DNA from 2 places in the Kitasatospora sp. NPDC051164 genome. Region 1 is predicted to be linked to the other one. Evidence: predicted binding sites of a transcription regulator. Region 1 holds the regulator's gene; the other holds the start of a gene.
The links. Region 1 encodes HrcA, which represses chaperone genes, less so after heat shock. Its sites were predicted from a motif close to TTNGCACTCNGNNNNNCNGAGTGCNAA; they were not measured.
Positions count from the first base shown of each region.

Region 2: a site for HrcA is predicted at 7,424-7,450, ahead of ACIBEC_RS16010 (FmdB family zinc ribbon protein). Genes of this name have one in related genera too.

Region 1 covers NZ_JBITFB010000004.1:427,336-442,241, forward strand. The annotation lists gene ACIBEC_RS09065 (S41 family peptidase) at 1-2,424, opposite strand, end outside; gene ACIBEC_RS09070 (16S rRNA (uracil(1498)-N(3))-methyltransferase) at 2,567-3,316, opposite strand; gene dnaJ (molecular chaperone DnaJ) at 3,442-4,581, opposite strand; gene hrcA (heat-inducible transcriptional repressor HrcA) at 4,659-5,693, opposite strand; gene htpX (zinc metalloprotease HtpX) at 6,017-6,937, shown strand; gene ACIBEC_RS09090 (hypothetical protein) at 7,014-7,598, shown strand; gene ACIBEC_RS09095 (DUF3097 domain-containing protein) at 7,630-8,457, shown strand; gene hemW (radical SAM family heme chaperone HemW) at 8,648-9,877, opposite strand; gene ACIBEC_RS09105 (AMP-dependent synthetase/ligase) at 9,957-11,879, opposite strand; gene ACIBEC_RS09110 (ABC transporter ATP-binding protein) at 12,237-13,970, shown strand; gene ACIBEC_RS09115 (ABC transporter ATP-binding protein) at 14,189-14,906, shown strand, end outside.
Region 2 covers NZ_JBITFB010000009.1:187,186-202,091, forward strand. The annotation lists gene ACIBEC_RS15965 (hypothetical protein) at 1-338, shown strand, start outside; gene ACIBEC_RS15970 (glycosyltransferase family 39 protein) at 480-2,015, opposite strand; tRNA gene ACIBEC_RS15975 (tRNA-Arg) at 2,193-2,265, shown strand; gene ACIBEC_RS15980 (carbon-nitrogen hydrolase family protein) at 2,394-3,275, opposite strand; gene ACIBEC_RS15985 (phosphatase PAP2 family protein) at 3,318-4,253, opposite strand; gene ACIBEC_RS15990 (sigma-70 family RNA polymerase sigma factor) at 4,678-5,649, shown strand; gene ACIBEC_RS15995 (hypothetical protein) at 5,773-6,072, shown strand; gene mscL (large conductance mechanosensitive channel protein MscL) at 6,089-6,508, opposite strand; gene ACIBEC_RS16005 (hypothetical protein) at 6,539-6,811, opposite strand; gene ACIBEC_RS16010 (FmdB family zinc ribbon protein) at 7,116-7,412, opposite strand; gene ACIBEC_RS16015 (MFS transporter) at 7,540-8,928, opposite strand; gene ACIBEC_RS16020 (potassium/proton antiporter) at 9,283-10,767, opposite strand; gene ACIBEC_RS16025 (penicillin acylase family protein) at 11,010-13,727, shown strand; gene ACIBEC_RS16030 (5-formyltetrahydrofolate cyclo-ligase) at 13,799-14,374, opposite strand; gene ACIBEC_RS16035 (GGDEF domain-containing protein) at 14,436-14,906, shown strand, end outside.

The DNA of each region.
Region 1 (14,906 bases):
CGAGCGGGCCCTCGGGTCGGAGGACTCGCCGGGCAGGATCCGGGCGATCCGCCACTGCCCGCCCTCCTTGACGAGGTCCGCGCCGAGCAGGCCCTGGCGCCGGGCGGCGTCGGTGTGCGCGCCGTAGGGGAGGACGTAGGCGTGCGAGGTGCCGAGTTCGCCGTGCACCTCCCAGAGCAGGTCGACCAGGTCGTCGTGCGAGCCGACCCGCTCCACCAGCGGCCGGTACCGCTCCAGGACGCCGGCCCAGTCCACGCCGGCGAGGTCGGGGCGCCAGAAGTTGTCCCGCATCAGCCGGCCGTTCTCGGCGAACATCTGCCGCCACTCGGCGGCCGGGTCGACGGTGACCCGCAGCCGGGCGAGGTCCACGGCGGTCTCGTCGTCCTCGCCGGCCGCCTTGTGGTCGGCGGGGACGATGCGCAGCTCGCCCTCGTCCAGCACGGCGACCCGGCTGCCGTCCCCACTGACCGCGAAGCCGTCGACGTCGTGCACCAGTTGCTCGACCCGGCGCTTCTTCAGGTCGAAGCGCTCCAGCACCGGCCGGGGCCGGTCATCCTCCAACGAGGCCGCCTCGTCGCCGAGTTCGCCGAGCAGCGGGGCCCTGGTCCACAGCACGCCGTCCTTGGCGGCCCGCAGGGTGCCGAACAGGCCGCCCTCGACCGGGAACGGGACGATCCGGTCGGCGATGCCGTCCAGGTCCACCCTGGTCACCGGCGCGGTGTCGGCGCCGCCGTCCTCGCCGTCCGTCTTCTTGGCCCGCGGCTCGTCCTCCTCCCCGCCGAGCGGGCGCCCGGCCCGCTGCGGCCCGAACGGGGACGGCGTGTCGGCGGCCAGCGTGATCAGGTACGGGCGGCAGCCGTTGGGGAAGGACAGGTCGAAGACGTGCGAGTCGTAGACCGGGTCGAAGTTGCGCACCGACAGGAACGCCAGGTAGCGGCCGTCCGCGGTGAAGGCCGGCGAGGTGTCGATGAAGCGCTGCTGGGTGGCCTCGCTCACGGTGCGGGTGGCCAGGTTGGCCAGCACGATCTGGCGCAGCGACCACGGGCCCAGCCCCGGCACCGGCCGCGACCAGGCCAGCCAGGCCGAGTCCGGGCTGAAGACCAACCCGCCGACCTCGCCGTCGGTGCTGCGGTCCAGCTCGTGCACGGTGCCGTCGGCGAGCGTCACCAGCAGCACCCGGCCGTCGTGCACGCCGAGCGCGGCTTGCTTGCCGTCCGGGGAGACGGCCAGCGCGTTGACCCGGCCGAGCTGCCCGGCGGCCAGCCGGCGGCGCTCGGTGCCGTGCACGGCCGGCGCGAACTCCAGGGCGTCCTCGCCCTCGGCGTCGGACACCCACAGCACGCCCTGGACGCCGTCCTCGCCCGGCACCACCCGGACCAGGCGCCCGCGCACGCCCGGCGTCTCGTCCAGCACCCGGGCCGGGCCCTCGCGGTGGGTCAGCCAGTGCACGCTGCCGCGCACCACGACGGCGCTGGCCCGGCCGGTGCGGTCGGGGGCGACCGCCTCCAGCCAGTGCGCGGCGTGCACCGGGCGGGGGCGGCGGCCGCTGCGCGGGCCGGCCAGCCGGATGTCCAGGCGGCGCGGCTCGGCGCCGGCCAGGTCGTCCAGCAGCCAGACGTCACCGGCCCGGTGGAACACCACCCGGGTGCCGTCGGTGGCGGCGTTGCGGGCGTAGAAGCCGTCCGCGCCGACGCTGTGGCGGCGCAGGTCGGACCCGTCCGGGAGGCTGGACCACAGCTCGCCGACGCCCTCGTGGTCGGACAGGAAGGCGATCCGGCCGCCCTGCCCGTCCTGCCCGCCCGGCCCGCCCGCAGGGCCGGCCACCCACAACGGCGAGGACAGCTGGCCGTCCAACCCCTCGTGGACGCGGACGAATTCGTCCCGGCCCAGCCACAGCTTGCCGGCCCGGCCGCCCCGGTAGCGCTTCCACCAGGCCGGTTCGCGGATCGCGGCACTGGCCAGCAGCACCCGGTCCCCGCCGGGCTCGAAGGCGATGCCGCCGATCGGCCCGTACGGCAGCCGCGCGGGCTCGCCGCCGTCCAGCGGCACGGCGTGCGCCCAGGTGCGGCGCAGGGTGGCCTGGCCGGCGGTGGTGGTGGCGATCGGGCGGCCGTCGGCCGTCCAGCCCTGCACCCGGGTCTGGCCGCTGCCCCAGTGGGTGAGCCGGCGGGACGGGCCGCCGTCCACCGGCACCACGTGCACCTCGGGGGCGCCGTCCCGGGTGGAGGTGAAGGCGATGTGCCGCCCGTCCGGGGAGAACCGGGGGTCGTGGACCGGCCGGTGGTCGGCCGTCAGCCGCCAGGCCCGGCCGCCGTCCAGCGGGGCGAGCCAGAGGTCGTTCTCGGCGACGAAGGTGATCAGGTCGCCGTGCAGGTGGGGGTGGCGCAGATAGGCGCCCGCGGAGGTGCTCAGGGAGTCCGTCACGCGGTCCAGCGTAGGCACGTACGCGTACGAGCCGCCGGGCTTTCCGGCAAGAGTCGGGCCCCTCGGGTGAGCCCGCTGGACCGCGCCGCGCGGCCGTAGTACTGGCCGCGGCCCCGGTGCACGGGCCACGGCCCGGTCCGGGCTACGCCCAGCGGCCGGTGCGTCCCAGCAGCAGCGCGCCGGCGGCCACCCCGGCGGTGGAGGTGCGCAGCACCGAGGGGCCCAGCCGGTACGGCTTCGCGCCCGCCTCGGCGAACGCGGCCAGCTCCTCCGCAGACACCCCGCCCTCCGGGCCGACCACCAGCACGAGGTCACCGGCCTCGGGCAGCGCGGCATGCGCCAGCGGCTCGGCGCCCTCCTCGTGCAGCACGGCGGCGAACGCGGCCCGCGCGAGGACGGGCGCCAGCTGCCTGGTGGTCATCGGGTCGCGGACCTCGGGGAAGCGCAGCCGGCGGGACTGCTTGCCCGCCTCGCGGGCGGTGGCCCGCCACTTGGCGAGCGCCTTGGCGCCGCGCTCGCCCTTCCACTGGGTGATGCAGCGCGAGGCCGCCCACGGGATGACCACGTCCACGCCGACCTCGGTCATGGTCTCCACGGCCAGCTCGCCGCGGTCGCCCTTGGGCAGCGCCTGGACGACGACGATCCGCGGCGCGGGCTCCGGCTCGCGGCGCACGGCGGCGACCGCCACGTCGATCGCGTCCTTGCCGAGCACCTCGGCGACCGTCCCGTCCACGCCGAGCCCCTGCCCGTCGGCCAGGGTCACCGCCTCGCCCGGCTCCAGCCGCTTCACCGCGGCCGCGTGCCGCCCCTCCGGGCCGTCCAGGCGCACGACGGTGCCAGGCGCGGCGGCGGCGATCCGCTCGGTCTCGACGACGAAGACGGGTGCGGTCATGCGGGGGAACCTTTCCGGGGTGCGGCCTGCGGGCTGAGGCCTGAGGCCCGGGTGCGGCCTACGGCCTGAGGGGGGACACGCGAAAGAGGTGCCGGGGTGGGCCCCCGGCACCCCTGCGCGGACGGCTACCGGCCGTTGAAGGCGTCCTTCAGCCGGGAGAACAGGCCCTGCTGGCCCGGCGCGAACTGGCCGGACGGCTGCTCCTCGCCGCGCAGCACCGCGAGGCGGCGCAGCAGGTCCTCCTGCTCGGCGTCGAGCTTGCTGGGCGTCTTCACCTCGACATGCACTATCAGGTCGCCCCGGCCGCCCCCGCGCAGGTGGGTGATGCCCCGGCCGTGCAGCGGGATCGACTGGCCGGACTGGGTGCCGGGCCTGATGTCGACCTCCTCCAGGCCGTCCAGGGTCTGCAGCGGCACCCGGGTGCCGAGCGAGGCCGCCGTCATCGGGATGGTGACGGTGCAGTGCAGGTCGTCGCCGCGCCGCTGGAAGATGGTGTGGGTGGTCTCGGCGATCTCGACGTACAGGTCGCCGGCCGGGCCGCCGCCGGGGCCGACCTCGCCCTCGCCGGCCAGCTGGATCCGGGTGCCGTTGTCGACACCGGCCGGGATCTTGACGGTCAGGGTGCGACGGGCGCGGACCCGGCCGTCGCCGGCGCACTCCGGGCACGGGGTCGGCACGACGGTGCCGAAGCCCTGGCACTGCGGGCAGGGACGGGAGGTCATGACCTGGCCCAGGAAGGACCTGGTGACCTGGGAGACCTCGCCCTTGCCGCGACACATGTCGCAGGTCTGGGCGGAGGTGCCGGGGGCCGCGCCCTCGCCGCTGCACGTGGTGCAGGTGACGGCGGTGTCGACCTGGAGCTCCTTGGTGGTGCCGAAAGCGGCCTCCTCCAGGGTGATCTCCAGCCGGATCATGGCGTCCTGGCCGCGGCGGGTGCGCGAGCGCGGGCCACGCTGGCCGGCCGCGGCGCCGAAGAAGGCGTCCATGATGTCGGAGAAGCCGAAGCCCGCCGCGCCGGCGCCGAAACCGCCCGCGCCACCGCCGCCCGGCGACAGCGGGTCACCGCCGAGGTCGTAGACCTGGCGCTTCTGCGGATCGGAGAGCACCTCGTAGGCGGCGTTGATCTCCTTGAACCGCTCCTGCGTCTTCGGGTCCGGGTTGACGTCCGGGTGCAGTTCGCGTGCCAGGCGCCGGAACGCCTTCTTGATCTCGTCCTGCCCCGCATCCCGTCGGACGCCGAGTACCGCGTAGTAGTCCGTGGCCACCAAATGCTCCGCTTGTTCCGCCTGTAGTAGTGCTGCGACTGGTTACCGCGCGTCATCTCCAGGACGCGCGGTCTTTGCTACGACTCGGCCAGGATCTGACCCACGTACCGCGCCACCGCGCGCACCGCCCCCATTGTGCCCGGGTAGTCCATCCGGGTCGGGCCGATCACACCCAGTTTGGCCACGCTCTCGTCGCCCGAACCGTAACCGACCGACACGACCGAGGTGGAAATCAGCCCTTCGTAGGCGTTCTCCCGCCCGATCCGGACCGTCATCGCGGCGTCGTTGGTCTCACCCAGGAGGCGGAGCAGGATGACCTGCTCCTCCAGGGCCTCCAGCACCGGCTGGATGGTGAGCGGGAAGTCGTGGCCGAAGCGGGTCAGGTTGGCCGTGCCGGCCAGCATGATCCGCTCCTCGTTCTGTTCCGCGAGCGTCTCGAACAGGGTCGCCAGGACCGTGCTGACGGTCGGCCGGTCGGCCTGCTCGAACATCGCCGGCAGTTCCTCCAGCAGCCCCGGGACCTCCGGGAGGCGGCGGCCGGCGGCTCTGGTGTTGAGCGCGGCCCGCAGGTCCGCCAGGACCGTCTCGCCGACCGTGCCCGGGCAGTCGACCATCCGCTGCTCGACCCGGCCGGTGTTGGTGATCAGCACCAGCATCACCTTCGCCGGGGCCAGTGCCACCAGCTCGATGTGCCGCACGGTGGACCGCGTCAGCGACGGGTACTGCACCACCGCGACCTGCCGGGTCAGCTGGGCGAGCAGCCGCACGGTGCGCGCGACCACGTCGTCCAGGTCGACCGCGCCGTCCAGGAAGTGCCGGATCGCCCGGCGCTCGGGGGCGCTCATCGGCTTGACCTCGGCGAGCTTGTCGACGAAGAGGCGGTACCCCTTGTCGGTCGGGATGCGGCCGGCGCTGGTATGCGGCTGGTGGATGTACCCCTCCTCCTCCAGCGCCGCCATGTCGTTGCGGACGGTCGCCGGCGAGACCCCGAGGTTGTGCCGCTCCACCAGGGCCTTGGACCCGACGGGCTCCTCGGTGCCCACGTAGTCCTGCACGATCGCGCGGAGCACGGCGAGCTTGCGGTCGTCCAGCTGGCGGACCTCACCGGCCATGGGGCACGCACCTCCGTCTTCGCTCGTTGTCCGTCTGTGTCCCTGGGTGTCCCCGGGTGCTGCTGCCGGCCCTTCCCGGAAGGTCCGGCCTCGGCACCTTGGCACTCTGAACACACGAGTGCCAGAACCGTACCTGCCAGTGTAAGGCCCGGGTCCTGCCGCAGGAACGGCCGGACCGGCGTGATCCTTCCCGCAGTTCCAGGTACGGCCCGCGGGGCGGCCACCGTTCACGGGTTCCCGTCACGGGTTCCCGGCGCGCGAGTGGTGCCACGAGGCCGTCCGGGTGGCAGCATCGAAGGCGACGGCGAATGGAGGAGCAAGCGATGTCGAGCTCGGGCCAGCACACCCGTTTCGCACCCGACCGCGGCCTGACCGGCCGCATGGTCGCGACGATGTTCGTGATCGGGCTGCTGTACGTCGGTTTCACCGGCCTGCTGATCGCGCTGCTGCGCGGCGCCTGGCCGCTGATCGTCCTGATCTCCGGCGGGCTGTTCGTGGCCCAGTTCTGGTTCAGCGACAAGATCACCGAACGGGCCATGGGCGCCCGCCCGGTGTCCCCGGAGGAGTTCCCCCAACTGCACGGCACGATCGACCGGCTCTGCGCCCTGGCCGACATGCCCAAACCCCGCGTGGCGGTCGCCGACAACGACATGCCCAACGCCTTCGCCACCGGCCGCAACCCGCAGAACGCGGTCGTCTGCGTCACCACCGGCCTGCTGCGACGCCTGGAGCCCGAGGAACTGGAAGGCGTCCTCGCCCACGAGCTGTCCCACGTCGCCCACCGGGACGTCGCCGTGATGACCATCGCCGGCTTCCTCGGCGTTCTCGCCGGCGCGATGACCCGCATCGCCGTGTACGGCGGATTCATGGGCGGCGGCCGCAACAACAACGACCAGAACGCGGCCATCGTCGCGCTGATCATCCCGCTGGTCTCGATGGTCGTCTACGCGATCAGCTTCCTGCTCACCCGGCTGCTCTCCCGCTACCGCGAACTGGCCGCCGACCGTGCCGCCGCCCAGCTCACCGGCCGGCCCAGCGCCCTCGCCTCGGCCCTCACCAAGGTCACCGGGCAGATCGCGGCCATCCCCAGCAAGGACCTGCGCCAGGCGCAGCCCTACAACGCCTTCTACTTCGCCCCCGCGCTGAACGCCCGGGAGACCGCCTCCCAGCTGCTCTCCACGCACCCGACGCTGGAGAAGCGGCTGGAGCAGCTGGCGAAGATCTCCGAGCAGCTCGGCCACTGAACCCCCGCCGACCCTCCGCCGACCCCTGCAGACCCTCCGCCGACCTCCGCCGACCTCCGCTGACGAAAGGACCGCCGTGGGAATCCTGGACGCCCTGTTCGGCCGCACCAAGCCCGTCAAGCCCGACCTGGACCAGCTGTTCGGCGTGCCGTCCGCCGCACTCACCCTGGAGGCCGGCGCCGCGTTCACCCCCACCGGGCTCGGCTCGGTCTGCTTCGCGGCCGTCGAAGGCGCGGCCTTCGTCCAGGTCGAACAACAGGTACGGGCGCTGCTGGACGCCGACACCGAGCGCGGCGGCGTCCCGGTGGAGGCCTCCAAGGACGACTACGGCTACTCCTGGCTGCTCGCCCGGCACCAGCCCGAGGAACTGCCGGAGCTGGTGAACGACCTGCACGCGGTCAACAGCGAACTGGAGGCGAACGGCTTCGGGCCGCAGCTGCTCTGCTCCCTGGTCGGCTTCCGCAATCCGCAGGGGCAGTCCCTGGCCCTGGTCTACCTCTACAAACGCGGCACCTTCTACCCCTTCGCCCCGATGCCCGGCGGCGGGGAGAAGCGCAACAGCCCGCTGGAGCTGCAGGTCAACGCGATGCTGGGGAACGACCTGCGGCTGGAGAAGGACCTCAGTCGCTGGTTCCCGGTCTGGGGCGCGCCGGGTCTCTGACGGCCCGTCCGCCATCCCTATGATCACCCGTATGCGCAGCCGCCAGTACGGTCCCGACCTGACCCCGCCGTGGAAGAAGCAGGCCCCCGCCCCGGAGGTGCCCGCCGAGCGGGACCTGGTGGTCGAGGAGGCGGCGACCGGCTTCTGCGGGGCGGTGGTGCGGTGCGAGAAGACCGCCGAGGGGTTCACCGTCACCCTGGAGGACCGCTTCGGCAAGCACCGGGTGTTCCCGTTGGTCCCGCGCGGCTTCCTGCTGGAGGGCAAGGCCGTCACCCTGGTCCGCCCGGTCGGCCCGGCGGCGCCGCGAACGCCTCACCGCACCGCCTCCGGCTCGATCGCCGTCCCCGGCGCCCGCGCCCGGGTCGCCCGCGAGTCGCGGATCTACGTCGAGGGCCGGCACGACGCCGAACTGGTCGAGCGGGTCTGGGGTGACGACCTGCGCATCGAGGGCGTCGTCGTCGAGTACCTGCGGGGCATCGACGACCTGCCCGCGATCGTCGCCGACTTCGCCCCCGGCCCCGGCCGCCGCCTCGGCGTCCTGGTCGACCACCTGCTCCCCGGCACCAAGGAGCACCGCATCGCCGCCCGGGTCACCGGCGACCGCGTCCTCGTCGTCGGCCACCCCTACATCGACATCTGGCAGGCCGTGAAGCCCGCCGCCGTCGGCATCCCCGCCTGGCCCGCCGTCCCCCGCGGCGAGGACTGGAAGGAAGGCACCTGCCGCCGCCTCGGCTGGCCGACGGACACCCCGGCCGCCTGGAAGCACATCCTGTCCAAGGTCGACACCTACAAGGACCTGGAACCCGAACTCCTGGGCCGGGTCGAGGAGCTGATCGACTTCGTGACCCTGCCGGACTGAGGCCGGTCAGAGGTACTTCTGAAAGTCCGTGGTGTCCAAGCTGATGCCGAGCTGGTCGATGGGGACGGGCTCGCCGAACTTGCTGGTCCGCTCCGACATGTACCTCGGGAGTCCGGACCCGGAATCCTGACCCAGCTCGGTCAGCGGCACGCACGCTCCCTCCGACGGCTGACACCCACGTCAACGAATGTCAGTCCACCAGGTCACGCACGACCGCGTCCGCCAGGAGCCTGCCCTGGAGGGTGAGGACGGCGCGGCCTGCCGCGTAGGGCTCGGGGGCGAGGAGGCCGTCGGCGAGGTGCCGGGCGGCGGCCTCGCGGCCGGTGCCGGTCAGCAGATCGAGGGAGACGCCCTCGACCAGGCGCAGTTCCAGGAGGATGCGCTCGACGCGGCGGTCCTCCTCCGCCAGGACCTCGCGGCCCAGGCCCGGGGTGCGGCCCTCGGTGAGGGCCTGGGCGTAGGCGGCGGGGTGTTTGGCGTTCCACCAGCGGACGCCGCCGATGTGGCTGTGGGCGCCGGGGCCGGCGCCCCACCAGTCGGCGCCGGTCCAGTAGAGCTCGTTGTGGCGGCAGCGGCCCTCGGGGGTGGTGGCCCAGTTGGAGACCTCGTACCACCGGTACCCGGCGGCGCCCAGTGCCTCCTCGGCGATGAGGTAGCGGTCGGCGTGCACGTCGTCGTCGATCATCGGCAGTTCGCCGCGCTTGACCCGGGCGGCGAGCCGGGTGCCCTCCTCGACGATCAGGGAGTACGCGGAGACGTGGTCGGGCCCGGCGCCGATGGCGGCGTCCAGGGAGGCCCGCCAGTCGTCGTCGGACTCGCCCGGGGTGCCGTAGATCAGGTCGAGGTTGACGTGTTCGAACCCGGCCGCGCGGGCTTCGGCGACGCAGGCTTCGGGGCGGCCCGGGGTGTGGTGGCGGTCGAGCAGCCGGAGGACGTGCGGGCGGGCGCTCTGCATGCCGAAGGAGATCCGGTTGTAGCCGCCCTCGCGCAGCTCGGCCAGGTACGCCGGGTCGACGGATTCCGGGTTGGCTTCGGTGGTGACCTCGGCGCCGTCGGCGAGCCCGAACTCCTCGCGGACGGCGGCGAGCATCTTCACCAGGTCGCCGGCGGGCAGCAGGGTGGGGGTGCCGCCGCCGAGGAAGACGGTGCGCACCGGCAGGTCGGTGTCGCCCAGCACCTTCCGGGCGAGCCGGATCTCGGCGACCACGTTGTCGGCGTACGTCTCCTGGGAGGCGACGGCCCCGGAGGAGCGCAGCTCGGTGGCGGTGTAGGTGTTGAAGTCGCAGTAGCCGCAGCGGCTGGCGCAGTACGGCACGTGCAGGTAGAAACCGAACGGGCGGCTGCCGAGCCCGTCGAGGGCGTGGGCGGGCAGGGAACCGTCGGACGGCACCGGCTCGCCGTCGGGGAGTGCGGAGGGCATGCCCCCATTGTCCCGTACGGTCCGCGAAGCCTGCGCGGACCGTACGGGACGGGGTGGGACGGGGTGCGGACGGGCCGGGTCAGGCCTCGTTGGCGCCCGTGTACATCGCGGCGACCGCGTCCGCGTAGGTCTTCTCGACCACGGGGCGCTTGATCTTCAGGCTCGGGGTGAGCTCGCCGTGCTCCACGTCGAGGTCGCGCGGCAGCAGGTGGAACTTCTTGATCGTCTGCCAGCGCTGCAGCCCCGTGTTGAGCCGCTTCACGAAGCCCTCGATCAGCTCGTGGACGGCCGGCTCGACGGCCAGCTCGGCGTAGGACTTGCCGGCGAGGCCGTGCTCGGCGGCCCACGGCATGAGGACGGCCTCGTCCAGGCCGATCAGCGCGGTGCAGAAGTTACGGCCGTTGCCGATCACCAGGATGTTGCTGACGAACGGGCAGACCGCCTTGAACTTGCCCTCGACCTCGCTGGGCGCCACGTACTTGCCGCCGGAGGTCTTGAACAGGTCCTTCTTGCGGTCGGTGATCCGCAGGAAGCCGTCGGGGCTGAGTTCGCCGATGTCCTCGGTGTGGAACCAGCCGTCCGCTTCCAGCACCTCGGCGGTCTTCTCCGGCAGGTTGTGGTAGCCGCGCATGATGCCCGGGCCGCGCAGCAGGATCTCGCCGTCCTCGGCGATCCGCACCTCGGTGCCGGGCAGCGGGCGGCCCACGGTGCCGATCCGCACGTCCTCCTCGCGGTTGACGCAGGAGCCGGCGCTGGTCTCGCTGAGGCCGTAGCCCTCCAGGATCGGCACGCCGGCACCGAGGAAGAAGTAGCCGATCTCCGGAGCGAGTGCGGCGCTGCCGGAGACCGCGCCGCGCAGCCGCCCGCCGAACGCGGCCCGGATCTTGGCGTACACCAGCTTGTCAGCCAGCGCGTGCTGCACCCGCAGGGCCAGCGGGGCGGTGCCGGTGCCGGTGGCGACGCGGCTCTCCTGGACGGCCCGGGCGTGCTCGCGGGCGACCTTCGCCGCCCACAGGAAGATCTTGTACTTGGCGCCGCCCTCGGCCCGGGCCTTGCCCGCGATGCCGTTGTAGACCTTCTCGAAGATGCGCGGCGCGGACGCCATGATGGTCGGCCGGATCACCGGCAGGTTGTGGATGATCCGGTCCACCCGGCCGTCCACCGCCATCACGTGGCCGGTGGCGATCTGCCCGGAGATCAGCGTCTTGCCGAACACGTGGGACAGCGGCAGCCACATGAACTGCACGTCGTCGGAGCGCAGCAGCCCACTGGCCTCCTGCGCCCGGCCCTCGTACGCCCAGCAGTCGTGCACCAGGCGCACGCCCTTGGGGCGGCCGGTGGTGCCCGAGGTGTAGATCAGGGTGGCCAGCTGCTCCTTGTCGAGCCCGTCGACGGCCTTCTCCACCGCGTCCGGGTGCTGCTCCAGGTACTCGGCGCCGCGCTGCTCCAGCTCGGCGAGGGTGAGCACCTCGAGGCCGGCCGCCTCGGGAGCCTCGTCGGGGGCGTCGAACAGAATGACGGTGCGCAGCTCGGGCAGCTGCTCGAGCTGCGCAGCGGCCTTGGCCAGCTGGGCGGCGTTCTCCGCGAACAGCGCCCGGGAGCCCGAGTTGGAGAGGATGAAGACGGTCTCGTCCGCGTTGGTGCTCGGGTAGACGGTCGTGATCGCCGCGCCCGCGCACATGGCGCCGAGGTCGGTGATGATCCACTCGATCCGGGTGGAGGACGCCAGGGCGACCCGGTCCTCCGGCTGGATGCCGAGCGCCATCAGGCCGGCCGCCACCGCCTTGACCCGGGTCGCGGTCTGCGCCCAGGTCAGCGAGCGCCACTGCTCCGCGCCGGGCGCGCCGTCCGCGGCGTGCTCGTCGACCGGGGCGGGGTAGCGGTAGGCCTCACCGTTCGGAGTCGCGGCGACCCGCTCCAGGAACAAATGGGCGACGGAGGCGGGACGCCCGGCGACGAGGTCGGGCCGGCCGGAGTCGATCAGGGACTGCGCGGAACTCAACGAGGACCTCCGGGGGCGGGTGGCCGTCTGAGGGATTGTCGCGGCGGCCGTGGGGGCGGTCGCCGGGCCCCCGGTTCACCTGAACGGTACCGGTCAGTAACAAGGGGGCAATCAGCAGCCTAGGGGGAAACCGGTCATTCCGTAAGGGGGCGGAGCCGGTCGGCACACCCCCCGCACCGCCGGTGACCACGCCACACCGACGGACGCACCCGGCAAGGTGACCAACGAGCGAACTGCCGGACCGTTCGGTAAAAGCCCGGCAAACCCCCGGTTCCCACACGCCGAATGGCCTGTACGACCGCACAGAAGAACGAGAATTGGGGTGCGAACCCGACCGGCGACGACAAGAGTGTGCTAGTGCTGATCAGACTGCTGAGGGCGTACCTGCGCCCCTACTCCCGACCGATCACCCTGCTGGTAGCCCTCCAGCTGGTGTCCACCCTCGCGGCGCTCTACCTGCCGACGCTCAACGCCGACATCATCGACGACGGCGTGGTCAAGGGCGACACCGGGTACATCCTGCGCCTCGGCGGGGTCATGATCGGCGTCACCCTCGTCCAGGCGATCTGCTCGATCGGCGCCGTCCTCATCGGCGCCCGCGTCGCCATGGCCTTCGGCCGCGACGTCCGCGCCGCCGTCTTCGACCGGGTGCAGAGCTTCTCCGCCCGCGAGGTCGGCCAGTTCGGCGCGCCCTCCCTGATCACCCGCACCACCAACGACGTCCAGCAGATCCAGATGCTCGCCCTGATGAGCTTCACGCTCATGGTCGCCGCACCCATCATGTGCGTCGGCGGCATCATCATGGCGCTCAACCAGGACGTCCCGTTGTCCGGCCTGCTGCTCGCCGTCATCCCCGCCCTCGCCGTCGTCGTCGTCCTGCTGGTCCGCGCACTGCGCCCGCAGTTCCGCAGCATGCAGGAGCGGATCGACACCGTGAACCGGGTCCTGCGCGAACAGATCACCGGCATCCGGGTCATCCGCGCCTTCGTCAAGGACACCCAGGAGCAGGCCCGCTTCGCCGACGCCAACGAGGACCTCACCGACGTCGCCCGCCGCGTCGGCCGGCTGATGGCCGTCATGTTCCCCGCCGTCATGCTCGTCGTGAACGTCTCCAGCGTCGCCGTGCTCTGGTTCGGCGCCCACCGCATCGACAGCCACTCCATGCAGATCGGCGCGCTCACCGCCTTCCTCTCCTACCTGCTGCAGATCCTGATGAGCGTCATGATGGCCACCTTCATGTTCATGATGGTGCCCCGCGCCGAGGTCTGCGCCGAACGCGTCCAGGACGTCCTCAGCACCGACTCCAGCGTCGTCCCGCCCGCCGCGCCCGTCACCGAGGTCCTCCGCCGCGGCAACCTCGAACTGCGCGACGTCGACTTCCGCTACCCCGGCGCCGAGGCCTCCGTACTGCGCGGCATCAACCTCACCGCCCGCCCCGGCGAGACCACCGCCATCATCGGCTCCACCGGCAGCGGCAAGTCCACCCTGCTCGGCCTCGTCCCCCGGCTCTTCGACGCCACCTCCGGCCGGGTCCTGCTCGACGGCGTCGACGTCCGCGAACTCGCCGCCGACACGATCGCCGACAACATCGGCATCGTCCCCCAGAAGCCCTACCTGTTCAGCGGCACCGTCGCCAGCAACCTCCGCTACGGCCGGCCCGACGCCACCGACGAGGAACTCTGGCACGCCCTGAAGATCGCCCAGGCCAAGGAGTTCGTCGAAAAGCTCCCCGAAGGCCTCGACGCCCCCATCGCCCAGGGCGGCAGCAACGTCTCCGGCGGCCAACGCCAACGCCTCGCCATCGCCCGCGCCCTGGTCCGCAAACCCTCCGTCTACCTCTTCGACGACTCCTTCTCCGCGCTCGACTACGCCACCGACGCCAGACTGCGCAAGGCCCTCGCCGACGAGACCTCCGACGCCACCGTCCTGATCGTCGCCCAGCGCGTGTCCACCATCCGCGACGCCGACCGGATCATCGTCCTCGACGAGGGCGCCGTCGTCGGCACCGGCACCCACCACGAACTGATGGCCGACAACCCGACGTACCGGGAGATCGTGCTCTCCCAGCTCACCGAGCAGGAGGCGGCGTGACCACCCCCGGAAACCCCACGGCGGAGCAGGACACCGGAAAGGCCGACCCGACGACGGCCGGCCCGACGACGGCCGACTTGACGACGGCCGACTTGACGAAAGCCGACCTGACGAAAGCCGAGAGCGCGCAGGCCGACCTGACGAAGACCGACGCCGAACTGCCCAGCGACTCCCAGGCCGCCGCCGCCCGCCGCGGCCCCGCCGGACCCGGCCGCTTCATGGGCGGCCAGGGCTCCGAGAAGTCCATGGACTTCAAGGGCTCCGGCAAACGCGTCCTCGGCCTGCTGCGCCCCGAACGCAACATCCTCATCGGCGTCCTGCTCCTCGGCGTCCTCGGCATCGGGTGCGCCGTCATCGGCCCCAAGATCCTCGGCAACGCCACCGACCTGATCTTCGCCGGCGTCGTCGGCGCCCGCTTCGCACCCGGCAGCTCCAAGGCCCAGGTCATCGACGGCCTGCGCGCCCACGGCGACAAGGGCGTCGCCGACCTGCTCTCCGCCGTCGACTTCACCCCCGGCCAGGGCATGGACTTCGACGCCATCGGCTCCGTCCTGCTCTGGGTGCTCGGCATCTACGTCGCCTCCGCCGTCCTCGGCATCTTCCAGGGCCGACTGGCCACCAAGGCCATCCAGCTCGCCAGCTACCGGCTGCGCCAGGACGTCGAGTCCAAGCTGTCCCGACTGCCGCTCAGCTACTTCGACAAGCAGCCGCGCGGCGAAGTGCTCAGCCGGGTCACCAACGACATCGACAACATCGGCCAGTCCATGCAGCAGACCATGGGACAGGTCGTCAACTCGCTGCTCACCGTGGTCGGCGTGCTGGCCATGATGTTCTGGATCTCCCCGCTGCTCGCCCTGATCGCCCTGGTCTCGGTGCCGGTCTCGGTGGTCGTCGCCACCAAGGTCGGCAAGCGGGCGCAGCCGCAGTTCGTCCAGC
Region 2 (14,906 bases), on a different contig from region 1:
CCGTGCTGAAGGTCAGCGGCAAGCAGATTCAGGCCGCGCAGAACGGCGTGACCGGCCAGACGGTGGTGAAGCAGGGCGACGTCGTCGGCTCGGTGGACGACGGGCTCGGCGGCAAGGTCCAGATCGTCGCGACCAAGGACCTGGTGGTGGCGGGCTTCCCGGGCATCTCCGGCACGGTCACCCTGGACGCGGCGAAGGTCGGGCACACCGAGAAGGCCGGCAAGGAGGTCGGCGTGCTGCGGGTGGGCACGGGCGAGAACAAGGTGGAGGTCCCGGTGGCCCTCCAGTCGGACCTCAACCCGGCGTCCATCCAGTCCCGCCTGCTGCGCACGCTGTGAGCCGCCGAGGCGCCGAGGCACTGAGCCGCTGAGCCGCTGAGTCGCTGAAGCGAACGCCGAAGGGGAGCCGGTCCGTACCGGCTCCCCTTCGGCGTTCGTTCCCCTGTTCCCGCAGCCCCGGGGCTAGGGCCGCAGCCCCGGTTACGTGTCGCGGTCGAGCAGCGCGAGCGTGAACCCGCCGAGCGGCGTCACCTGGTCCGGGTCGCCGTACTGCGTGCGGAGCACCTGCGCCTGGTCGGTCGGCATGGCGCCCAGCGGGTCCGCGGTGTCGCCGAGGACCAGCAGCCAGATCCGGGACACCGGGCCCAGGCAGGCCTCCGGCTTCGGGCAGGGCGTCGGTGACAGGTCCTCCGCGTCGTCGGCGCTGCGCGCGACGAACACCGGGTACGGGTGGACGTCCGACGGCAGGTAGTAGCTGACGCCCGGCCAGACCATCGCCCAGGACTGGTCGCCCAACGGGGCCGCCAGCCCGTCCCCGGAGTGGTAGCCGGCGGCGATCGTCCGGGCGGCCGCCCTGAACGGCTCCTCCGAGTGGTTGTGCGAGTCCGCGTACCGCACGGCGGGCTGCTTGGGCAGCGCCGCCACGGCCGGTACGGCGAGCAGCCCCACCGCCAGCAGCCCGGCCGCCGCGGCGGCCCTGCGGGGTGCCGGGCCGCGCCGTGCGAGGACCGCCACCGCGCCGTACACCGCCCCGACCCCGCCCCCGGCCAGCACCGCCCAGGCGGGCACCGTGAACAGCAGGTACCGGTCGATGAAGTACGAGGTGTCGCCCAGGCGCGACACCAGCCAGACGCTCACCACCGGCAGCTCGGCGAGCAGCAGCACCTGCCAGGCCTGCAGTCGTCGGCCGGGCAGGGCCAGCGCCGGGATCGCCAGCAGCACGAAGGCGTAGAAAACGATGTTCGAGCCGAACAGGTACTCGCCGAAGGTGGCCAGCCGACGGAGGGAGGGGGTCAGTATCCAGCCCAGCTGCCGGTCCGACTGGCGGCTGCCCAGCAGCACCACCGGCAGTATCGGAACCGCGGCCACCGCGACCGCCAGCGGGTACCGCCACAGCAGCCGTCGGTCCGCGGCCTCCCGGGTGCGCCACAGGTGCAGCGCGACCAGGGCGACCTGCCCGGCCACCGTGCTGAACGAGATCAGGTGCCCCGCGCCCGCCAGCGCCATGGCCGCGCAGTACGGCGCCCAGCGCCGCCAGGTCGGCCGCTCCAGCGCCCGGAGCAGGAAGTAGGTGGCGGCGGCGATCGCGCAGGTCACCAGCGCGTACGAGCGAGCCTCCTGCGCGTACCGGGAGACCAGCGGCGGCACCGTGAACAGCAGGCCCGCGCCGATCGCCGCGACCCGGCCGCCGAACAGCCGCCGGGCGGTGAGCGCCACGAACGCGGCGGCCCCCGCCATCGCGAGCACGGACGGTATGCGCAGCGCCACCGTCGAGTCGCCGAAGACCGCGGTCCAGCCGTGCATCAGCAGGTAGTACGCGCCGTTGCTGGCGTCTATGTGCTGGAGCAGTCGCAGCAGATCGCCCAGTGAGCGGGTGGCCACCGTCGAGGTCGCGATCTCGTCCCGCCACAGGTCCGGCGTCCCCAGCCGGTACCCGCCCACCGCCAGCATCACCACCGCGGGCCACAGCCACACCTGCCCCAGCAGTCGGACGACCGGGCGCACCGCAGGTCTCATCGGGTCTTTCGTCTCCTTCGCGCGGTGTGCCGGGGCGGATCAGGCACTTCTTGGCAGGCTACTTGACCCGTCCTGACACCCCGTCGGCACCCGCACCCCCGTCCGCACCCCGTCCACCACCCCCCTCCCCACCCCCGATCCGGTACGCTGTGACCGGCCTCGCCACAGCCGGGCCACGCCTCAGTAGCTCAGGGGATAGAGCACGGCTCTCCTAAAGCCGGTGTCGCAGGTTCGAATCCTGCCTGGGGCACAACGAGCACACGGGTCACAGGCCCCCGCCCACTCCGGGTCGGGGGCCTGTCCCGTTCCCCGGGCCCTGACCGGCCCCCCCGCCGCCGTCCTCCCCGCCCGCCGGGTCGGCCGGGCCGGCAGCAGGTCTCAGGCGAGCTTCACGTGGGCGCGTTCCCCGGCTTCGGCGGCGAGGGCGAGGTCGGCGAGCAGGGTCTCGGTCTCTCGGGCGGTGCGCAGGACCGTGGGGTCGAGGTCGACGACGACGACCTCGCGCCGGTCCTCGCTCGCCTCGGCGATCAGGCGGCCGTCCGGGCCCCAGACCGCGCTGCCGCCGCAGGTGTGCCAGGGGCCGGTGTGGCCGATGTGGTTGGCGAGCACCGTGTAGAGGGTGTTGTCGAGCGCGCGGGCGGGGAACCAGGTGCGGGACTCGTGGTAGCCGTGGCCCCTGCTGAACAGCGCGCCGACCAGGTAGGCGTGGCAGCCGTCGAGGGCGGCGGCGCGGGCGTGCTCGGGGAAGCCGGAGTCGTAGCAGATGCCGAGGCCGAGCCGCCAGCCGTCCAGCTCCAGCGTGCAGCCGGCCGTCCCGGGGCGGTAGAGGTCGCGTTCGGCCTTGAACAGGTACTGCTTGTCGTAACGGGTGACGAAGCCGCCGTCGGCGCCGATGACGAGGGCGGAGATCCGCAGGTCGGCACCGTCCTGCACGGCGGCACCTACGACGGCGACGGCCCCCGTCTCGCGGCACGCTTCGGCGATCGGAGCGAGGCGCGGATCGCCGGGCTGGACGGTGTACTTGAGCGGGTCGGCGCGGATCAGCTCGGGCTCGTACCCGGAGAGGAACTTCTCGGTGAACAGCACCAGGCGGGCACCGGCGCCGGCGGCCTCGCGGATCAGCTCGGCGGCCTGGGCGGCGTTGGCGGATATGTCGCCGGCCACGGCCTGGGTCTGGACGGTGGCGATCCGCAGCGGCCGCTCGGGGTATCCGGCGGTGACGGTGGGGACGGCGGGGGCGGGGGCAGGGGCGGTGGTCACGGCGGTCACGCTAGCGGACGGCCTCGGACCGGTGACGTGGTCTCAGCTCGCTCTCTTGTGCGGCCGGTCGGCAGCGTTGCTCAGGGTGCCGTCGTCCCGAACGCGGTGGTCCGGGACGGCGTGGTCCGGGACACCGTGGTCCGGAACGCCGCCGTCCAGCGGTACGTCGTCGTCCAGTGGCACGCCGTCGCCCGGTGCGCCGTCGTCCAGCGGGTCGGTGGGGTGGGGCGACCGGATGGAAGGCACGATGACCCGCTGAACCCTGGGCCTGGTACGCCAGTTGACCCGCCGTACATCGCGGGCCAGCGCGCCGGGGCGCCAGAGCTCGATCACGGTGGTCACGGCGCCCAGCACGATCCCGGCGGCCAGCCAGCCGCCCAGTACGTCGCTGGGCCAGTGCACGCCGAGCGCGACCCGGGTCCAGCCGATGGTCAGCACCGTCGCCGCTGCCACCGCGCAGGCCGCGGTCCGGCCCCGGCGGCGGACCCGGTACCAGACCAGGCCGACCAGGACGGCGCAGGTGATCGCCGAGGCCATGGCGTGCCCGGAGGGGAAGGCCGGTCCGCCGGCGTGCGAGACCGGGTCGGAGAAACCGGGCCGCCTGCGGTCGAAGGCCAGCTTCAGTGCCCATTGGGCGCCCCAGCCGACCAGGGTCTGGGCGGCCACCCAGCCGGCCAGGACCCGCGCACCGATCAACCAGAGCCAGACGGCGGCGATTCCGAGGAGTGTACGCATGGTGACGGTGCCGCCGATGTCCGAGAGCGTCTGCACCGCGGCGGTCCAGATCCGGTGCTCCCGGGCGTAGGTGTGCAGTTCGCCGATCCACTCCTGGTCGAAGCGGATCAGCGGGCGCCAGTGGCCCGTCACCAGAGCCGCCAGGAGGCCGAAGAGCGCGGCACAAACCAACACGACCGCGGCGTCCCGAAGGAGACTGCGGTTACGCGCAGTGGCGGTGGTCGTGCTGTTGGTCAGGTGCATGGCTGACACCTTCCCAGTGTCCTGCGCCGATCAGGAGCTGGAGCGATAGCGATTTGGCATCGTTTGTGAGGAGGTCCTGCGTGCGCCGGGGCGTGGGCGCGGGCGGAAACCGGGAGTGTGCGGGAACGCGCGCGGCCATTCGCCTGTTCAACGGGTAGGCGGCCGGCGCGTGAGGGTCGAGTGAAGAAATCACTCCCGGAACGGTCGCCCGAGGGCACGGGATGTATCCGGGTGGTCACCGAGCGTCCAAAGTCGGGGTGAAAACCGGCAGGATACTGCATCACGGGGAAGAATCTGAGTGACTTGGGAATGTTGTCCGGAATCTGTTCGTTGGATCGTTACGTGTGAGCCCCGGGCGGGGCCCGCACTTCTTGCCCTCGGGGCAGGCAGGCAGACCTCGGCAACACCAGCAAAGGGAGCAAGCATGGCCACCCGTGCCGTCGTTCGCGACAGGGCCGACCGGACTCGCGCGGCCCGCCCGACCAACCTTGAGGCCGACCGTGACCTGGTCGGCATGTACCTCGACGAGATCGCCAGGACGCCCCTGCTCGATGCCGCCGAGGAGGTCGAGCTCTCGCTGCGGATCGAGGCCGGGGTGTACGCCCAGCACCTGCTGGACGAGGAGGGACTCCCCGACGGCGTCACGCGCGAGGAGCTGGAGACGATAGCCGCCGACGCCGAGCGCGCCAAGGACGTCTTCATCCGCTCCAACCTCCGGCTCGTGGTCGCGGTCGCCCGCCGGTACCCGCGCAGCGGCCTCCCGCTGCTGGACCTCATCCAGGAGGGCAACGCGGGCCTGGTGCGCGCCGTCGAGAAGTTCGACTACGCCAAGGGCTTCAAGTTCTCCACGTACGCGACGTGGTGGATCCGGCAGGCGATCACCCGGTCCATCGCCGACCAGTCCCGCACCATCCGGCTGCCCGTGCACCTGGTGGAGGAGCTGGGGCGGATCCGGCGGGTGCAGCGAGAGAAGTCCAAGGAACTGGGGCGGGAGCCCGAGCCGGCCGAGATCGCGGCCGAGTTGGACACCACCGAGGCCCGGATCAAGGACGTCCTGGACTGGGCGCGTGACCCGGTCAGCCTCAACATGTCGGTCGACGACGAGGGCGAGACCCAGTTCGGCGACCTGGTCGAGGACACCGGGGCGACGTCCCCGGAGGACGCCGTGATGGTCATGCTCCGCCGTGAGGAACTGGACGATCTGATCGGGCGGTTGGACGACCGCACGGCCTCGATCATCCGGTCCCGCTACGGGATGGAGGACGGCCGCGAGCGCACCCTCACCGAGGTGGGCAAGCAGCACGGCCTCACCCGCGAGCGGATCCGCCAGATCGAGAAGCACGCGCTGGCCGAGCTGAAGAAGATCGCCGACCACGCGGGCTTCGAAGCCGCCTGACCGGAAGGCCTGTCGAGCCCCCGACCGGGTCCTGGTGCGGAGCGCTCCGCACCAGGACCCGAGGCGTGCCACGGGGCTCTTAGGCTGGAGGGGCAGGACGAGGCGAGCAACGGAGTGGACAGGGTGAGCGAGCAGGAACAGGAACGGCCCACGGACCAGGTTCAGGACCGCCAGGCCCAGGCCCAGGACGACCAGGCCCAGGCTCAGGACCGCCAGGAGCAGGACCACCAGGGCCGGGATCGGGACGGGGAGTCGCAGAAAAAGCCCGCGGCCAAGGCCCGGCTGGTCTTCCGGGACCCGTTGGACCAGCAGTCCCGGGACGACACCGACGCCGGCTGGGGCGGGCGCTCCGGGGCGGGGGAGAGCGGTGGGCGGGGGCTGGACTGGTACCTGAGCCAGCGCCCGCCGCACCACGGGGACTGAGGACGGGCGAGCGCGGTCAGCGCAGCGGCGTGACCAGCGCGTCGCGGATCTCGGTCAGCAGCTGGACCTCCTTGGCCTCTGCCTCCGCCGCCGCCTCGGCGAAGGACTTGCGGCGGGCCGCCATCCTGTTCATGGGCACGATCAGAACGAAGTAGACGACGGCCGCGGTGATCAGGAACTGCAGGACGGCGCTGAGCACCGATCCCCACAGGATGAGGATTCCGGACGTGACCTCACCGGTCGCGCTCACCTCGCAGGGCCCCTTGAGGCAGGAACTGTAGGAACCCAGGTCCTTCGTTCCGAACACACCGACAATCGGATTGATCACGCCTTTGACGAAGGCGTTGATGATATTGGTGAAAGCCGCACCGATGACCACGGCGACGGCGAGTTCGACGACATTTCCACGCAGCAGGAATTCCTTGAAGCCCTTCATGCCGCCTCGAACGACGAAGTCGTTTCCGGGTTACGGGTGATCTTCCGAAGCTCCGGATTGACAACCCGTCCGGCCCGGCGCGCCCCCGCCGAGCGGCGGCAGACCGGCCCGCGCGGGCCCGAGCGCGAGCGCGGCCGCCACCGCGAGCAGCACCAGCGCGGGCACCCCGGCCCGCCGCCGCACCGCGCTGCGCCAGCGGTGCCACCCGCCGCACCCGCGCCGGATCGGCGGAAAGCTCGGCACCTCCTGCCGGGGCGGCACGGCGGGCGCGGGCAGCGGGACGGAGAAGCTCACGGTCGTCATCGACGCACCTCCGAAAGGTCCGGCAGCCGACCCCGGTGGACCGGCTGACGACCCACACGATGCGCCGTCGGGGCGGACTCGGAAAGCGGTTTCCCTCAGGCTGTGGACAAACCGGCCCCTGTGGACAAGTTCGTACACTCGCGCGAGTGGATCCGACTCTTCCGCGGTGACAAAAGCGGTGTGAAAAGACGCGGAGAGACGGGGAAGGGCGCGAAAAGGCCCGCCGCCCCCGCAGGAATGCGGGGCCGACGGGCCTTTCCGAGGACTGCTGGGCGCCCGGGTCGTTCCGTCCCGGGGCCGGGGATCAGCTCGCGGCCGGAGCCGGGCTGGACGGCGCCGAGGAGCCCGTGCTCGAAGCGGGCGCCGGGGTGGACGACGTCGACGAGGTCGACGAAGACCCGGAGCCGACCGAGCTGCTGGAGGAGGAGCGACTGTCGGTCCGGTAGAAGCCGGACCCCTTGAACACGACACCCACCGCCGAGAAGACCTTGCGAAGCCGTCCCTGGCAGTCGGGGCACGTGGTCAGCGCCTCGTCGGTGAACTTCTGCACCGCCTCCAGGCCGTTGCCGCACTCGGTGCACTGGTACTGGTACGTGGGCACTTGTCTTCCTCCTGGCACTCTCGCCTTATGAGTGCTAACGATGGTCAATGATGCGGCATTCCGCTGGATCAGTCCAGCGACTCCGGTGTGAGATGCGACCGGCCTCGGCTGCCGGACCACCGCTCGCTCATCCCTTGGCCGCGCCCACCAGCTGCGCAGCATCTCCGCGCTCCCCGGAGGCCGCTCCGGAAGCCGACGCGGAGGCCGCTCCGGAGGTCGCGACGATCCGGCCGCGCCCCGCGCTCGGCGCCACCAGCAGGTGTCGCAGCGAGAACAGCGTGACCAGCCCCAGTCCGGCGCCGATCAACGGCACCAGGAAGCCGGTGGACGGCCCGTGCCCGTCGATCAGCTTCCCGGCCGCCATCGAGCCGACCGCGAGGCCCAGCCCGATGGCACCGGTCAGCCAGGTGAAGGCCTCCGTCTTGGCGCCGTCCGCGACCAGCGTCTCGACCAGGGTGTAGCCGCTGATCAGCGTCGGCGCGATGGCCAGACCGCAGACCAGCCCGGCGACGGTCAGCGCGACCAGGTTGGGCATCGCCCACAGCGTGGAGCAGCCCAGCACCAGCAGCGCGTAGCTGATCAGCATCCGCTGCTGGACGGGCCGGCGCCAGGCGATCACGCCGTACAGCACGCCGGCCAGCATGGAGCCGCCCGCGAAGATCCCGTAGACGGTGCCGCCCGCGGCGTGCTGTCCGACGGAGTCGGCGAAGGCGTTGACCGAGACCTGCATGCCGCCGAACACCGCGCCGACCCCGAGGAAGGTCCCGGCGAGCAGCCGGACGCCGGGGGAGGCGAGTGCCGAGGTGCGCTTGGTGCCGGGCTGCTGCACGATCCGGGCGGGGGCGGTGCGCCGCTGGGCGGCGAAGGCCAGGCCGCCGGCGACGGTCAGCGCGGCCTCGGCGACCAGGGCGGCCGCCGGGTTGGCGAGGGCGGCGATGCCGGAGGCCAGGATCGGGCCGATCACGAAGGTGAACTCGTCGGTCACGGACTCGAAGGCGAACGCGGTGCTCACCCGGGCCGCCGAGGCGTCGGAGGGGCCGTCGGCGGTGAACCGGGCGATCCAGCGGGCCCGGACCATCGCGCCGATCTGCGGCACGCTCGCACCGGCCGGCACGGCGGCCAGGAACAGGCTCCAGGCCGGGGCGTGCCCCAGTGCCAGCGCGATCAGGGCGCCGACCGAGGCCCCGTGCACGAGGACGGTCGGGACCAGCACCGCGGACTGCCCGTACCGGTCGGCCAGCCGCCCGGTCTGCGGTCCGATCAGGGCCTGGGCGACGGCGGCGACGGCGGTGACGGTTCCGGCGGTGCCGTACGAGCCGTGGGTCTGGGTGACGAGCAGCAGGATGCCCATGCTGAGCATCGCGTAGGGCAGTCGCGCGACGAGGGCCGGGGCCAGGAAAGTCCAGGCCCCGGGGGTGCGCAGCAGCTCGCCGTACCCGACTCGGGTGGGGGTCCGGGCTGCGGTGGTGTCCGCGGTGGTGTCCGCGGCGCGGTCGACCGTTCGGCGGGCCGTCACGGTCGGTCCTTCCTGCTGCCTGGTAGCGCGGCAGGGCATGGGGTGGCCCCGACGGCGCCGAGAGTCGTCCTCTCGCGCGTCGACCGGGGTGATACCGGGTCGGCCCGGTGTGGTTGCCGGGGGTGGACCGCGGCCGCCGAGCGGTCGCGCCAACTCTGCGTCAGGCAGATGCTGGGGTGTTCTGAGCGGTGGTTATACGGCGTGGTCGAACCAGCATACAGTTACGCGCGTAGATCCCGCCAGTCCACCCCTTTCCCGGCGACCCCGGAACGCCCCGGGCACCCCGAATACCCCACCCGCCCCGAGCGCCCCGAGTACCCCCAGAGCCCCCCCAGCGCCCCGGAGGCCCCGGGCTCACCGCCCGTTGAGCCACCCCGCGAGCTTGCCGCCCCTGTCCACGGCCCGCAGCCGTCGCTCCGCCGCCTCGCCGACCTCGTCCGTGGTGACCACCAACAGCTCGTCCCCGCCGCGCAGTACCGTCGCCTTGTCCGGCACGAAGGAGTTGCCCTCGCGCACGACGAGGGTGACCGCCGCGCCCTTGGGCAGCCGCAGCTCGCCGATCTCCACGCCGGACATCCGGGAGGTGGGGGAGAGCGCGACCGACAGCAGGTGCCCGTGCAGCTTCTCCAGCGGGGCTGACTCGATGCCGAGGTCCTGGCCCATCGCGCCCTCGCCGATCCGCAGCCGCTTGGCCACCCACGGCAGGGTCGGCCCCTGGAGCAGGGTGAAGACGACGACCAGGATGAAGACGATGTTGAACACGTCCGCGGCCTTGTGCGCGCCCGACACGACCGGGATGGTGGCCAGCACGATGGGCACCGCTCCGCGCAGCCCGGCCCAGCTCAGCAGCGCCTGTTCGCGGGCCGGCACCTTGAACGGGGTCAGTGAGACCACCACCGACAGGGGCCGGGCCAGGAAGACCAGCACGGCGCCTACGACGAGCGCGGGCACCACGGAGGAGCCCATGGTCGCGGGCGTGCAGAGCAGGCCGAGCAGGACGAACATGCCGATCTGCCCGATCCAGGCCAGCCCGTCGGCGAAGCCGCGGACGGCCGGTCCGTGCGGCAGCTTGGAGTTCCCGAGGATCACCGCACTGATGTAGACGGCGAGGAAGCCGGAGCCGTGCAGCAGTGCGCCGCCCGCGTAGGCGAGCACGGTGAGCGCCATCACGGCGATCGGGTAGAGGCCCGAGGAGGGCAGCGCGACGTGCTTGATCCCGTAGGCGCCGAGCTTGCCGACGGCGAAGCCGACCACCGCGCCGATCGCCAGCTCGGCGAGGATCGTGCCGACCAGGACGTACCAGGAGTCCAGCTCCCCGGTGGTGGCGAAGGCGACGACCAGGATGACCACGGGCGCGTCGTTGAAGCCGGACTCGGCCTCCAGCAGGCCGGTGAGCCGGTGCGGCAGCGGGACCATCCGCAGCACCGAGAAGACGGCGGCCGCGTCGGTCGAGGAGACGATGGCGCCGAGCAGCAGGGAGGTCCGCCAGTCCAGGCCGACCAGCCAGTGCGCGCCGGCCGCGGTGGCGAACACGCTGACCGCGACGCCGGCGGTGGCGAGCACGGTGGCCGCCGGCATCACGGGCTTGATCTCCCGCCAGCTGGTCTTGAGGCCGCCCTCGGCCAGGATCACCACGAGCGCCGCGTAGCCGATCACCTGGGTCATCGCGGCGTTGTTGAAGGTGACGCCGATCCCGTTCTGGCCCAGCGCCACGCCGATCCCGAGATAGATCAGCAGGCTGGGCAGCCCTGACCGGGTGGAGATCCGGACGGCGACCACCGCGAAGAGCAGGATCACGGAGGCTTCGAGGAGGAGCTGGTTCAGGTGGGAGACGTTCACGCAGGGGCACCTCGGGCAGGCAGGGGCGGACGGGGTGTCTGGTGTTGCTGTGAGGGCGACCCGCGTTAAGGGGGCGTCAATGCTCCTCTTGCGGATCGTTACTCAGTCTAACATTTTGCCATATCTTTAGCTTGGTCCCCCGTTCACGGTGCCCGGCCGACTCGGCCTAATGTGGTTCCCTGTCACGGCCGCAGGCCCTGGACACGCCCGCCCGCCCCGAAGTCAGGACCGCAAGGACCCAGATGCCCCGCTCGAAGAAGTTCCGGCGCGCCCGTCTGATCGTGATCGTGCTGGTCGTGCTGCTGGTGGCCGGCGTCGGCTACGGCGGCTACCGCGGGGTCTCCGCGGTCCGCGCGTCCTTCCCGGAGGTGGACGGCAGCGTCAAGGTGGCGGGCCTGGCCGCGCCGGTCGACGTGAAGCGGGACGCCAGCGGCATCCCGCAGCTGTACGCCGACACCTCCGAGGACCTGTTCCGCGCCCAGGGCTACGTCCAGGCCCAGGACCGTTTCTGGGAGATGGACGTCCGACGGCACATCACCGCCGGCCGGCTCTCCGAGATGTTCGGCGACGGCCAGGTCGACACCGACACCTTCATCCGCACCATGGGCTGGCGGCAGGTGGCGCAGAAGGAGTTCGACACCAAGCTGGCGCCGGAGACCAAGAAGTACCTGCAGGCCTACTCGGACGGCGTGAACGCCTGGCTCTCCGAGCACCCCGGCGGTGAGAAGGCCTCGCTGGAGTACGCCCTGCTCGGCGCCGTCAACAGCGGCTACACGCCCGAGCAGTGGAGCCCGGTGGACTCGGTGGCCTGGCTCAAGGCGATGGCCTGGAACCTCTCCGGGAACCTCCAGGAGGAGGTCGACCGCTCGCTGCTGGCCCAGGACTTCAGCCCGGACAAGATCGCCGAGCTGTACCCGGACTACCCGTACGCCCGCAACGGCACCATCGTGAAGACCGGCACCGTGAGCGGCGACAACTACCGCCCCGCCGACGGCTCCCCGCAGCCGGGCACCGGCAACGGCACCGCCACCACCCAGGGCGCGGCCACCACCAAGGCGCTGCTGCAGGGCCTCACCGACCGGATCGACGGGATGCCGCAGCTGCTCGGCCGCCCCGGCCAGGGCATCGGTTCCAACTCCTGGGCGGTCGCCGGCTCGCACACCACCACCGGCAAGCCGCTGCTGGCCAACGACCCGCATCTCGGCCCCGGCCTGCCCTCGGTCTGGTACCAGATGGGCCTGCACTGCCGGACCGCCTCCCCGGCCTGCCAGTTCGACGTCTCCGGCTTCACCTTCGCGGGCATGCCCGGCGCGGTGATCGGCCACAACAAGGACATCGCCTGGGGCTTCACCAACCTCGGCGCCGACGTGACCGACCTCTTCCTGGAGAAGGTCACCGGCCCGGACACCTACCAGGTCGACGGCAAGGACGTGAAGTTCGACCTCCGCAAGGAGACCATCAAGGTCGCCGGCGGGGAGGACCGCACCATCACCGTCCGCACCACCCAGACCGGCGCCCCGCTCATCTCCGACCAGCGCGACGAGCAGCAGAAGGTCGGCAAGTACGCCCCCAACGGCACCTCCGCCCCCGACCGCGGCACCAGCGGCTACGGTGTCGCCCTGCAGTGGACGGCGCTCAGCCCCGGTAAGACCATGGACGCCGTCTTCGGGCTGGACAAGGCGAAGAACTGGGACGAATTCCGCACCGCCGCCAAGGACTTCTCCGTCCCCGCGCAGAACCTGATCTACGCCGACGCCAAGCACATCGGCTACCAGGCCCCGGGCACCGTCCCGGTCCGCGGCAAGGGCGACGGCACCTACCCCGCGCCGGGCTGGGACCCTGCCTACCAGTGGAAGGACCCGATCCCCTTCAACGCGCTGCCGTGGAGCCTGGACCCGTCCGCCGGCTACATCGTCACCGCCAACCAGGCCGTGGTGGACCCGAGCTACAAGTACAGCCTGACCAAGGACTGGGAGTACGGCACCCGCGCCAAGGAGATCACCGACCAGATCGAGGGCCTGCTCAAGAACAACGGCAAGATCTCGCCGGACGACATGCAGACCCTGCAGCTGGACAACACCAACGTGATGGCCAAGACGCTGGTCCCGCTGCTGCTCAAGCAGCAGATCGACGACCCCTACGTGCGCGAGGCCCAGGACCTGCTGAAGGACTGGAACTACCACCAGGACGCCGACTCGGCGGCCGCCGCCTACTACAACGGCGTCTGGCGCCAGCTGCTCACCCTCGCCTTCGGCCAGAAGTTCCCGGCCGACCTCCGGGCCAAGGACAACTGCCTGCTGGTCCGCCAGCAGGACGACCCGACCAAGCCCGACAGCACCACCAAGATCGTCACCGAGTGCGGCACCCGCGACCCGGGCAAGGCCCAGCCGGACGGCGGCGACCGCTGGACCGAGGTCGTGCGCCAGCAGCTGGAGAAGCCCGACAGCTCGTGGTGGACCTACATCGACTCCCAGCACACCGTCCAGAAGGGCCTGGACAACCTTCTCAAGGAAGCGATGAAGAACGCCCGCCAGGAGCTGACCTCGCTGCTCAGCAAGGACATCTCCACCTGGAGCTGGGGCCGTCTGCACAAGCTGGAGCTGAAGGAGCAGACCCTCGGCACCGACGACTCCTCGATCGCCTCCGGCGTGCTCCACAAGCTGCTCAACCGCGGCCCGTACCGGCTCTCCGGCGGCTCGGCGGCGGTCGACGCGGCCGGCTGGAACGCGGCGGCCGGCTACCAGGTGGACTGGATCCCGTCGATGCGGATGGTGGTCGACCTGAACGACCTCGACTCCTCGCGCTGGATCAACGTCGGCGGCGCCTCCGGCCACGCCTTCAACGACAACTACAACGACCAGACCGACCTCTGGCTCAAGGGCAAGCAGCTCACCTGGGCCTACACCCCGGACGCGGTCGAGAAGGCCACCAAGCACAAGCTGGTGCTCACCACCGGCTGACGTCCGTACGGACACCCCGCGGCCCCGCCCCCTTCGCCCGAAGGGAGCGGGGCCGCGGTCGTCCACCCGGGTCACCCCAGCCGCCGCACCCCCGACGGCGTGACCGCCAGGTCCACCGGCCGGTCGTGCGGCTCGGCGGGCACCCGCTCCAGCAGCTCGTGCTCGTACAGCAGCACCGCCAGCACCGGCCGTACGCCCGCCCGCCCCAGCCGGGCCAGCACCCGGTCGTAGCTGCCGCCGCCCCGGCCCAGCCGCAGCCCGCCGCGGTCCACCGCCAGACCCGGCAGCAGCACCACCGAGGCCTCCGTCACCGCCTCCGGCCCGAGCCGCGGACCGACCGGCTCCAGCAGCCCGCGCCCGGCCGGGGCCAGCTCCCCGGCCCCCGCGTACGCGGCCCAGTCCAGGTCGTTGTCCGCCAGCAGCACCGGCAGCAGCACCCGCACCCCGCGCGCCCGCAGCGCGTCCAGCAGCGGCCTGGTCCCGGGCTCGGCGCCCACCGAGACGTACGCGGCCACCGTGGCGCCCGGCCCGGCCAGCTCCCCGGCGTGCCCGGCCAGCGCGAGCGCCGCCGCCGCGCGCTCCTCGGCCGAGAGCGCGCGCCGCCGCGTCAACAGCCGTGTCCTCAGATCGCTCTTCTCGTTGTGCACCGGATCCTCCACGTCTCCAGACCGTCGACGCGCAGAGCCTGCCACGCGAAAGGGCGCCCCGATGTCCACCCCGCTCCTGGTCCAGGCCCTGGCCTTGCTGAGCGCGCCCGCGCTGGCCGGCGCCACCGTCCTCGGACTGCGGGTACGACGGGACCGGGCCGGGGCCGCCGCCCGGGCGGAGCGGCTGCGGGCGCGGATCGCCGAACTGGAGGACCGCTGCGCCGAGCTGGAGCGCACCGCCTCCTGCGACCCGCTCACCGGCGTGTGGAACTACCGCCACCTGCAGCTCACCCTGGACCGGGAGATCGAACGGACCCGCCGCGCCGAGCACGCCGACCAGGCCGACCGCCCCCGCCCGCTCGCCGTGCTGATGCTGGCGATCACCGGCTTCGACGCGGTCATCGCCGAGCACGGCCGCGGCCGGGCCAACGCGATACTGCGCGACCTCGCCCAGCGCCTCGCGATGGAGATCCGCCGGGCCGACACCCTCGGCCGCTACAGCGGCGAGGAGTTCCTGGTGGTGCTGCCCGAC